Cystobacter fuscus DSM 2262: one gene and its partner. The protein of the gene in region 1 interacts with the protein of each later gene in a pairwise test. Links are inferred from orthologs where the notes say so. Each region holds a gene or a part of one and is shown in the gene's direction. Other genes may lie near its edges. The genes, in order: rho and nusG.

Region 1 (7,382 bases):
TTGCGGTAGTCGGGCTTGTCCAGGCGGCCCCGGGGGCGGCGTACCAGGCGCAGGCCCGTCCAGGTCGTGTCGATGAGGCACAGCTTGTTGTCCACCATGCCGATGTCCAGCGCCGCCTGGCGGATGAAGTCCTCGCTCAGGGCCGTCTTGATGCCCTCGCCGCTGGGCCAGCACACCCAGATGCCGCCCTGGAGCGTCATGGCGCGCGAGAGCGCGGGCAGGCGCTGGACGAGCTCGTGCGTGTCCTGGGTGAAGAAGAGGATGATGTCCAGGCCCGTCTGGGCGGTGATGAGGAACTCCACGCCGTCGGGCAGGGGGTTGAGCTTCTGGACGAAGCCGCGCGGGGGGTTGATGACCGAGACCTTGCTGCCGGACTTGATGCCCAGCATGGAGGTCAGGGAGGCTGGCGCGTAGGGATTCATGAGCTGCGCTCCACGATGAAGGTGATGAACTCCCCGAGCGCCTCGGCATCGGCGCGCTCCACTTCCGTCACGCGCGCCTGGGGAGGGCCGCGGTGGCTCCAGCTGACGAAGGCATCCAGGGCGTGGGGCGGGCCCTCGGCCACCGCCTCCACCGTCCCGTCGGGCAGGTTGCGCACCCAGCCCTTGAGGCCCAGCCGCAGGGCCTCGGCGCGGGCGCTCTCCCGGTAGGAAACACCCTGCACCCGGCCCCGGATCCGCAGGCTCACTCGACGACTGTCCATGCTGCCCACGCCTCCTAGCCTCGTGCGTCCGTCTGGAGCAATTGGAGGAAGGCCTGCTCGTCCACGATTCTTACCCCGAGCTCCTGGGCCTTCTTCAGCTTGCTGCCCGCATCCTCGCCCGCCACCACCAGGTCCGTCTTGCGAGAGACACTTCCCGACACCTTGCCACCCCGGCGCTCGATTTCCTCCTTGGCTTGCTCCCGGCTCATTCCACTCATACCCCCAGTGAGAACCACCGTCTTTCCAGCGAACACGCCCGTCTTGACGACGACGGGCGGGGCAGGGGTGACGCCCGCGGCGAGCAGGGCGTTGATGGCCTCGCGGTTGAGCGGCTCATGGAAGAAGGTATGGATGACCTCGGCCATGGTGGGACCCACGTCCTTGACGCGGGTGATGTCCTCGAGGCTCGCCGTGTAGAGGCCGCGCACGTCGGGGTAGGCCTCGGCGAGCACGCGCGCGGTGGACTCGCCCACGTGCCGGATGCCCAGCGCGTAGAGGAAGCGAGGCTGGGTGGTCTGCTTGGAGCGCTCGATGCTGGCGAGCAGGTTGTCCGCGCTCTTGTCCCCCATGCGCTCGAGCGTGAGGAGCTTCTCTCGCGTGAGGTGGTAGAGGTCCGCGAAGCTCTTCACCAGCCCCGTCTCCACGAGCTGCGCGGCGAGCTTCTCGCCCAGGCCGTCCACGTCCATGGCGGTGCGCGAGGCGAAGTGGCGGACCTTCTCCACGAGCTGCGCGGGGCAGGTGGCGCCCGTGCAGCGGATGATGGCGCCTTCCTCGTCCTTGACGGCCGCCGCGTGGCACACCGGGCACTCGGTGGGGAAGACGAAGGGCTCGGTGCCCTCGGGCCGCTTGCCCTCCACCACCTTGACGATCTCCGGGATGACGTCGCCCGCGCGGCGGATGAAGACGGTGTCGCCCTTGCGCACGTCCTTGCGCCGCAGCTCGTCCTCGTTGTGCAGGGTGGCGCGGCTCACCGTGACGCCGCCCACCTTCACCGGCTTCAAGTGCGCCACCGGCGTGAGCGCGCCCGTGCGCCCCACGTACACCTGGATGTCCTCGACGAGCGTCGACTCCTCCTCGGGCGGGAACTTGTAGGCCACGGCCCAGCGCGGACTCTTGGACACCTGGCCCAGGCGCTGGCGCAGGTCCTCGTCGTCCACCTTCACCACCATGCCGTCCACCTCGAAGGGCAGCGCATGGCGGCCCTCCAGGCTCGCGCGGTACTGCTCGCGCACTCCCTCCACGCTCGGCACGCTCACCGCCCGGTTCACCGGCAGCCCCAGCGAGCGCAGGTAGCCGAGCTTCTCGGTGTGCGAGCGGAAGGCGGGCACGCCCTCGCCCGGCACGCACTCGTACAGGAAGAGCGACAGCGGCCGCGACGCGGTGATGCGGGGATCCAACTGGCGCAGGCTGCCGGCGGCGGCGTTGCGCGGGTTGGCGAAGAGCGGCTCGCCCTCCTCCTCGCGCTTGTCGTTGAGCCGCTTGAAGTCCTTCTTGGAGATGAAGACCTCGCCGCGCACCTCGATCATCCCGGGCGCCTTCACCCCGTCCTGGGGCAGGAGCTCCGTGGGCAGGCCGCGCAGGGTGCGCAGGTTCGCGCTCACGTCCTCTCCCTCGGTCCCGTCTCCCCGCGTGGCGCCGCGCACGAAGCGGCCCTGCTCGTAGGTCAGGGTGATGGCGAGCCCATCCAGCTTGGGCTCGCAGACATAGGCGACCTGGGCGAGTCCCGTCTGGCGGCGGATGCGCTCGTCGAAGTCGCTCAGCCCCTCGTCGTCGAAGACGTTGGCCAGCGACAACATGGCCACGCGGTGGCGCACCTTCTCGAACTTCTCCGCCGGAGCGCCGCCCACCCGGCGGGTGGGTGAGTCGGGCGTGACGAGGTCCGGATGGCGAGACTCCAGCTCCTGCAGCTCGCGCATGAGCCGGTCGTATTCCGCGTCGCTCACCTCCGGCGAGTCGAGCACGTAGTAGCGGTGGTTGTGGTAGGCGAGATCTTTTCGGAGCTGCCCGATGCGGGCGGCGTCAGCGGTTTTCGAGGCGGTCACGGCGGAGGGGCTCGGCGGCTGGACTGGAATATTCGGGGGCTCTGTTGCCTGGTGGCTCGGGTTGCGAGGATGCCTTGACAGCTCTGGAGGTGGTCAATAACCTCGTGTCGAGCGCATGAGGGTTGTTGTCCCACCTTCAGGCGCCACCTCTTCCCAGCACAAGGTTCTCCCACCCGCGTGGTCCCGGCAAGAAGGGATCCCGGTGTCGCCCTGAGGGCGTCTCGCGTCCCCCCCGGACATCTTCCACGACATTCCCGTGCGCGACTCCCCCCCGCGCCGCAAGTCCAGCCCCCCGCACCATGGCCAAAGCCCGTTCACCCAAAGAGAAGCTCCTCGCCCCCCAGGTCGTCGACATCGAGGAGGAAAAGCCCAAGCGCCGCTCGACCCGGGCCAAGACGGTGGAGCGCGACGAGTCCGAGAAGCCCACGCGCCGCCGGACGTCGGCCCGCCGGGACGAGGAGCCCGCGGCCGAGGAGGCCCCGGTGGTCGCCACGCCCCGCCCGGTCCTCACGCCCATCCCCTCCCACCCCGTCCGGGACGAGGAGTACCAGGAGGTGCGCGCGGCGGCCGATCACGAGGAGGAGGCCTCCCAGCAGGCCCCGGCTCCCGAGTTCGTCGAGGTGTCTCCGGGCGCGGAAGCTGGCCCCTCGGACGCTCCGGTCATGCAGGTCCTCAGTCTCAATGATCTCAAGCGCATGAAGATCACGGACCTGGCGAAGATGGCCCATGACTTCGGCATCGAGGGCTACCAGGGCCTGAAGAAGCAGGATCTCATCTTCGCGCTGCTCTCGGGCATCGCGGACAAGAAGTTCGAGGTGCACGCCGAAGGCGTGCTGGAGCTGCTCAGCGACGGCTTCGGCTTCCTGCGCAGCGCGGACAGCGACTACCAGGCGAGCCCCGACGACATCTACGTGTCCCCTTCGCAGGTGCGCCGCTTCAACCTGCGGCCGGGCGACACGGTGACGGGCCCCATCCGCCAGCCGCGAGAGGGCGAGCGCTTCTTCGCCCTGCAGAAGGTGGACAAGGTCAACTTCGCCGACCCGCTGTCCGAGGTGACGCGCGACCGCATCCTCTTCGACAACCTCACGCCGCTCTACCCCACGCGCAAGCTGAAGCTGGAGCACGACGGGGCGGAGATGACCACGCGCATCATCGACTTGTTCTGCCCCATCGGGCTCGGCCAGCGCTGCCTCATCGTGGCGCCGCCCAAGGCGGGCAAGACGGTGCTCTTGCAGAACATCGCGCACGCCATCTCCAAGAACCACCCGGACGTCTACCTCATCGTGCTGCTGGTGGACGAGCGCCCCGAGGAAGTGACGGACATGGCGCGCAACGTGCGCGGCGAGGTGGTCAGCTCCACCTTCGACGAGCCCGCCACGCGCCACGTGCAGGTGGCGGAGATGGTCATCGACAAGGCCAAGCGCCTGGTCGAGCAGAAGTACGACGTGTGCATCCTCCTGGACTCCATCACCCGTCTGGCGCGCGCCTACAACACGGTGGTGCCGGCCTCGGGTAAAATTCTCTCGGGCGGCGTGGACGCCAACGCCCTGCACAAGCCCAAGCGCTTCTTCGGCGCCGCACGCAACATCGAGGAGGGCGGCAGCCTCACCATCATCGGCACCGCGCTCATCGACACCGGCAGCCGCATGGACGAGGTCATCTTCGAGGAGTTCAAGGGCACGGGTAACTCCGAAATCGTCCTGGACCGCAAGCTGATGGAGAAGCGCATCTTCCCCACGCTCGACATCAACAAGTCCGGCACGCGCAAGGAGGAGCTGCTGCTCACCCAGGCGGACCTCGTGCGCATCACCGCCCTGCGCCAGGTGCTCCACCCGTTCACGCCCATCGACGCGATGGAGTTCGTGCTCAAACACATGCGCCCGACGGCCGCGAACGCCGAGTTCCTCGGCTCGATGAACCGTTAATACTCTCCCTTCGTTCTCACGAAGGGAGCCGTCGCATGCGCAGCACCCGTTTCGCCTTTCCGTCCGCCCTCGTCGTCCTGGGGGCGGTGCTCTCGCTGGCCACCGGATGCGAACCGATCGACCTGGACGACTTCGGGGGCACTCCCGCCCCGTTGTCCAACCGCACCTGCTACCAGGACTCGGATTGCATGGGGAACGCCTGCTGCGGGCTGGGCACCAACCCCACGCACGTGCAGGACGGGCCCAACTGCAGCGGGGTGAAGTGTGACGGCACCTGTCCCGCCGACCACCTCGACTGTGGCCGCTGCTTCGTCTTCTGCCGCGAGTCGCGCTGCGAGGCCGCCTGCAGCGGCTGAGGCCCCCGCCCGCGCCTACTTCACCTCCAGCGAGGCCTCCGCCACGTGGGGCTGCGCCTTGAGGCGCGCGTAGTCGAAGCAGGCCACGATGATGGAGGCCACGGGCACCGCGAAGAGCGCGCCGACCAGGCCGAACGTCGTCTCCCCGGCGATGAGGCTGAAGGCCACGATGACCGGGTGGATGCGCGCGGCCTGGCCCATGATCTTCGGGTTGAGGAAGTACGCCTCCAGCGCGTGGATGCCGATGATCCACAGCAGGATGGCCACTCCCTTCTGGAAGCCGTCCGCCAGCGCGATGAGCACGATGGGCACCGAGCTGAGGATGGTGCCGAAGATGGGGATGAGGCTGAACACGGTGGCCACCGTGGCCAGGAGGAAGGCGAACTTCACCCCGAAGAGTACCAGCCCCAGGAAGGTGAGCGTGCCGTTGACGACGCAGATGGTCACCTGGCCGCGCACGACGCCGGACAGCGAGCGATCAATCCGCTCGAGCAGGCGCTGCGAGTCGGTGCCGTACTCGGCCGGCAACAGGCTGGTGAAGTAGCCCACGACGGCGTGCGCGTCGATGGAGAAGAACGCGGCCACCATCAGGATGAAGAACGTCATGAACACGCCGGCCACCACCGAGGTGATGATGTGGCGCGACACGGTGACGATGTCCCCCAGGTGCTGGCGCATCAGCCCCGTGAGCTGCGCGGCCACGTCCTGGAGGATCTTCTCCAGGTCCACCGTCACGCCGCCGCCGGACACGCCGTTGCGCATCTCCTCGGGCGTGGCGAGCGCCACGGGGATGCCCTTGGCGCGCAGCCAGTCCTCGACGCGGTCGGCGAGCACGTGGATGCGCTCGGGCGTGAGCGAGTTGAGGAAGGTGACGCCATCGCGGCTGATGCGCGCCAGCTCCTGGTAGAGCTGCGGCACCATGGCGATGAAGAAGAGGTAGAGCACGAGGAAGAAGCCCGAGTAGATGAGCAGGATGCCCACCCAGCGCGGAATGGCGTGCCCGCGCACCTGCACGCGCGTGAGGCGTGTGACGAGCGGGTGCACCAGGTAGGCGATCAACGCGGCGCCCGCGAAGGGCAGCAGCACCGAGCGGAAGAAGAACAGGATGGTGGCGATGACCAGCCACAAACCCGCGAGGATGTAGAAGCGCTTGCGGCGCTGCGCGAGGAGATCGAGCTCGTGATGCTGCATGGCGCGGCTTATGGCAGAGGGCTGACTGGGTCTCAAGCGGAGGGGATTATGACGCGCCTTCTGTGGGCTTCCAGTCGCTCCAGGCAGCGCAGCATCAGCCGGCGGTTCACCCGGCCCTCGGTAGCTTCGCCCAGCCCCAGCATCTGGTCCACCACCCAGCGGTTGAGCAGCAAGAGGGGCAGACGGTCCGTCGGGGCCAACCCCCGCTCCAGGTAGCGCTTGTTGCGCATGTAGTCGTCGTAGGCGTCCAGCTCGCGCTCCAGCTCCCAGCGCGACAGCCGGAGCGCCTCCTCGTAGACGGCCTCGGCGGGGCGGGGCGTCGGCTCGGTGTACAGGGGGGCGAACTGCCCTCCCGTGTCCAGGTCTATCTCCTGGACCGGTGGCGGCCACTGCCGCAGATCCTTGGCCAGCAGCTTGGCCACCTCCTCCAGGAGGTGGTCCATCATGGGAACCGGCTTGGTTTCGAAGAGATAGTCCCAGCGCGACGCCATGGGTCCTCCCTACTCCAGTGGGATGCTCAGGTGAACCGCTCCAGGAAGTTGCGCAGGATGGCGTGTCCGGCGGGCGCCGGGGTGATGCCCGCCAGGAGCCGGGGCACGCGCTCCGCCGGTGGCTGCCCCCGGGCGGCGGCCTCGGCCTCCAGCTTCTCCTGCCGGGCGAGGATGAGGGCCCGCATGGCGGCCGGATGCACCTCGGGGTGGAATTGGACCCCCCGGATGAGCGGACCGAAGGCGAGCGCCTGGACCGCCGTGTTCTCGTTGCCCGCGAGCACCGTGGCCCCCTCGGGCGGGTGCTCGACGATGTCCTCGTGGGTGGCCTGGACGACGAAGGTCTCGGGCAATTCGTGGAAGAGCGGATCCTTGCGCCCCTCGGGGCTCAGGCGCACCTCCACGGTGCCAATCTCCCGCCCCTGGGTGTTGCGCACCACCCGCGCCCCGTGGGCATGGGCGAGGAGTTGGTGCCCAAAGCATACCCCGAGCACGGGGACGCCCCGGGCGGCGGCGCCCCGCATGAAGTCCGCGGCGCGCTCCATCCAGGGTTCCAGTTGGGTCACGGACTTGGGGGAGCCGGTCATCATCACCGCGTCATAGCCGGCGGCGCTCGGGGGCAGCTCGGCGCCCTGGTGCGCGTGCAGGATGTCGAAGCGGCATCCATCTGGTCCGAG
Region 2 (3,657 bases), on another replicon or contig:
ACGTGGAGTACAAGACGAAGAACCGGCACTACGCGCACGTGGACTGCCCGGGCCACGCCGACTACGTCAAGAACATGATCACGGGCGCGGCGCAGATGGACGGCGCCATCCTGGTGGTGTCGGCCGCGGACGGCCCGATGCCCCAGACGCGCGAGCACATCCTGCTCGCCCGCCAGGTGGGCGTGCCCTACATCGTGGTCTTCCTGAACAAGGTGGACCTGCTGGACGACCCCGAGCTGCGCGAGCTCGTGGAGATGGAAGTGCGCGACCTGCTCAAGAAGTACGAGTTCCCGGGCGACACCATTCCGATTGTTCCCGGCAGCGCCGTCAAGGCGCTCGAGGGCGACACCTCGGAGATTGGCGAGCCGGCCATCCTCAAGCTGATGGAGGCGGTGGACAGCTACATCCCCACCCCCCAGCGCGCCACGGACAAGCCCTTCCTGATGCCGGTGGAGGACGTGTTCTCCATCGCCGGCCGTGGAACGGTGGCCACCGGCCGCGTCGAGCGCGGCATCATCAAGGTGGGCGAGGAAGTGGAAGTGGTGGGTCTGCGCGCCACGCAGAAGACGGTGGTGACGGGCGTGGAGATGTTCCGCAAGCTGCTGGACGAGGGCCGGGCGGGCGACAACATCGGCGCGCTGGTGCGTGGTCTGAAGCGTGAGGACATGGAGCGGGGCCAGGTGCTGGCCAAGCCGGGTTCCATCACCCCGCACACCAAGTTCAAGGCGCAGATCTACGTGCTGAGCAAGGAAGAGGGGGGCCGCCACACCCCGTTCTTCAAGGGCTACCGTCCCCAGTTCTACTTCCGCACCACGGACGTGACGGGCACGGTGAAGCTGCCGGACAACGTGGAGATGGTGATGCCGGGCGACAACATCGCGATCGAGGTGGAGCTCATCACCCCGGTGGCGATGGAGAAGGAGCTGCGCTTCGCGGTTCGCGAGGGTGGCCGCACGGTGGGCGCCGGCGTCGTCGCCGAGATCATCGCCTAGTTGGCTGGTGGGCTTCTTGCCTGCCTCTCCTGTGAGTCAACTCCGAGGGGAAGCTGTTTCGCGCAGCTTTCCCTCGTGTTCATCGAGTCCAAGCCATGCCCAAGGGTAACCGCAGCATCATTTCGCTCGAGTGCACGACCTGCAAGGAGCGGAACTACTTCACGACCAAGAACAAGCGGAAGAGCCAGGACAAGCTCGAACTGAGCAAGTACTGCCCCCGCGAGCGCAAGCATACCGTCCATAAGGAAGGTAAAGTCTAGGTCGGCTGTTTCGTTCGGGTGTTCTCTAGGCCAGTAGCTCCAACGGTAGAGCAGCGGTCTCCAAATCCGCGTGTTGGGGGTTCGAATCCCTCCTGGCCTGCCAGTTGTTTAGTTGCAGGGACCCTCGGTACCCACGTACCGGGGGTTCCTGTGTTTTTCGATATCCAGTCGCACTCAGTCAGCGAGGAATCATGGCAGCGGCATCAGAGGCCAGCCAGCAGGCCAACCGTTCGGGAATGGATCCGAAGCGGCTCGTGGTCATCTTCTTCCTCATCGCGGGTCTCATCTTCGCGTTCTTCCTGGAGCACGTCTGCGGCCTCATCTGGGCGCGCCTGGGGTGGAGCGATCCCGTCATCATCGACGGTCTCGACTGGACGGTCTCGACGCTCCTGGGCTTCGTGATCGCCGCGGGGCTCGTGGTGGGGGCCTACGTGCACCCCAAGACGCACACGCTCTCGCTGGAGGTCGCCTCGGAGTTGATGAAGGTGACCTGGCCGTCCTGGGAGGAGACCAAGGCGTCGACCATGGCCGTCATCGTCGCGTCCATCGTCGCGGCGATCCTCCTCTTCGGCATCGACACCCTCGCCTACAACCTCATGGTCGAGTGGATTCCTGCCATCTGGGGGAAGTTGTAATGGCGATGAAATGGTACGTGGTCCACACCTACTCCAACTTCGAGAACCAGGCGAAGAAGAGCCTGGAAGAGCGCATCCGCCTCGAGAACCTGCAGGACCTGTTCGGCGAGATCCTGATCCCCATGGAGCAGGTCGTCGAGATGGTGAAGGGCGAGAAGAAGACCTCGCGGCGCAAGTTCTTCCCGGGCTACATCTTCGTGCAGATGGAGCTCAATGATCGCTCCTGGCACCTGGTGAAGAACACCCCGAAGATCACGGGCTTCCCCGGGGCGGCGCAGAACGAGCAGCCCACCCCCATCTCGGATGCCGAGGTGGCCCGGCTCACCTCGCAGATCTCCGAGGGGACGCTCAAGCCCAAGCCCAAGATGCAGTTCTCCGATGGCGACACCGTGCGCGTCATCGATGGCCCCTTCGCCAACTTCAATGGCACCGTGGAAGAGGTCAACGCGGAGAAGGGCCGCGTGAAGGTGCTGGTCAGCATCTTCGGTCGCGCCACGCCCGTGGAACTGGATTTCATGCAGGTGGAGAAGACCACCGGCTAGCAGTCTTCCCCGGTCGCTCACGCGCCGGGGATCCCCAGGGTGGGAGGCCCGCCTGTCAAGCGGACCGCGACAACCACCCATTCGAAAGGCAGTCGTCAGCCGATGAAGAAGGTCACAGGACAGGTCAAGCTGCAGATTCCCGCCGGCAAGGCGAACCCCGCTCCGCCGATCGGCCCCGCGCTCGGTCAGCAGGGCGTGAACATCATGGAGTTCTGCAAGCAGTTCAACGCCAAGACGCAGGCGGAGGCCAAGGAAGGTCTGATCATCCCGGTCATCATCACCGTGTATCAGGACCGCTCCTTCACCTTCATCCTGAAGACGCCTCCGGCGGCCGTGCTCATCAAGAAGGCGGCGGGCCTGCACACCGAGAAGAAGAAGGGCTCGGGCGCCAAGAAGCCGGGCAAGGAGAAGGTGGGGCAGATCACCCAGAAGCAGCTGGAGGAGATCGCCAAGAAGAAGCTCGAGGACACCACGGCTGGTTCCCTGGAGGCCTGCCAGCGCACCATCGCCGGCACCGCGCGCTCCATGGGCATCGAGATCGTCTAGTCCCCTCCACCTTCACCCTTTTGAATCAAGAGGATTTTCCCCATGCCTCAGTCCGGTAAGAAGTTCCGCGCCGCCGCCGAGAAGGTGGACCGCAACAAGCGTTACAACATCGCCGAGGGCTTCCAGGCCCTGAAGGAGACCACCACTCTCCGCGGCACCAAGTTCGATCAGACCGTCGAGGTCGCGCTCAACCTGGGCGTGGACCCGAAGCACGCGGACCAGATGGTCCGTGGCGCCGTGGTTCTTCCCCACGGTACGGGCGCCACCGTGCGCGTGGCCGTGTTCGCCAAGGGCGAGCGGGCCACCGACGCGGAGACCGCCGGGGCCGACGTGGTGGGCGGCGACGACCTCGCCAAGCGCATCGAGGGCGGCTTCCTCGACTTCGACACCGTCATCGCCACCCCGGACATGATGGGCGTGGTCGGCCGGCTCGGTAAGGTGCTCGGTCCTCGCGGCCTCATGCCCAACCCCAAGGTGGGCACGGTGACCATGGACGTGGCCAAGGCCGTGCGCGATGCCAAGGGCGGTAAGGTGGAGTTCCGCGCCGAGAAGGCCGGCATCATCCACGCCAAGCTCGGCAAGGCCTCGTTCCCCGCGGAGAAGCTCCAGGAGAACTTCAACACCCTGGTGGACCTGGTCATGAAGCTCAAGCCGGCCACCGCCAAGGGTGTCTACCTCAAGG

The links.
Region 2: the proteins of rho (region 1) and nusG interact in binary tests that used the Escherichia coli proteins (3 or more experiments, as listed by UniProt). The link is inferred for Cystobacter fuscus DSM 2262 from one-to-one orthologs.

What each region holds. Positions count from the first base shown.
Region 1 is NZ_ANAH02000006.1:247,324-254,705, reverse strand. What follows is about bases 2,425-5,357. They hold rho (transcription termination factor Rho), read left to right. Parts: upstream 2,425-3,044; coding sequence 3,045-4,670; downstream 4,671-5,357. Other genes in these bases: D187_RS11340 (AI-2E family transporter), read right to left, coding at 5,042-5,357; D187_RS11345 (hypothetical protein), read left to right, coding at 4,706-5,026; ligA (NAD-dependent DNA ligase LigA), read right to left, coding at 2,425-2,745. Also shown: D187_RS11365 (DUF3052 family protein), read right to left, coding at 1-422; D187_RS11360 (acylphosphatase), read right to left, coding at 419-703; more of ligA, read right to left, coding at 718-2,424; more of D187_RS11340, read right to left, coding at 5,358-6,217; D187_RS11335 (hypothetical protein), read right to left, coding at 6,250-6,708; D187_RS11330 (glutamine amidotransferase), read right to left, coding at 6,735-7,382. UniProt on the Escherichia coli protein: Facilitates transcription termination by a mechanism that involves Rho binding to the nascent RNA, activation of Rho's RNA-dependent ATPase activity, and release of the mRNA from the DNA template.
Region 2 is NZ_ANAH02000069.1:170,390-174,046, reverse strand. The notes cover bases 686-3,657. They hold nusG (transcription termination/antitermination protein NusG), read left to right. Parts: upstream 686-1,886; coding sequence 1,887-2,429; downstream 2,430-3,657. Other genes in these bases: rplA (50S ribosomal protein L1), read left to right, coding at 3,018-3,657; rplK (50S ribosomal protein L11), read left to right, coding at 2,532-2,975; secE (preprotein translocase subunit SecE), read left to right, coding at 1,444-1,887; rpmG (50S ribosomal protein L33), read left to right, coding at 1,088-1,252; tuf (elongation factor Tu), read left to right, coding at 686-992. Also shown: more of tuf, read left to right, coding at 1-685. UniProt on the Escherichia coli protein: Part of the processive rRNA transcription and antitermination complex (rrnTAC). The complex forms an RNA-chaperone ring around the RNA exit tunnel of RNA polymerase (RNAP).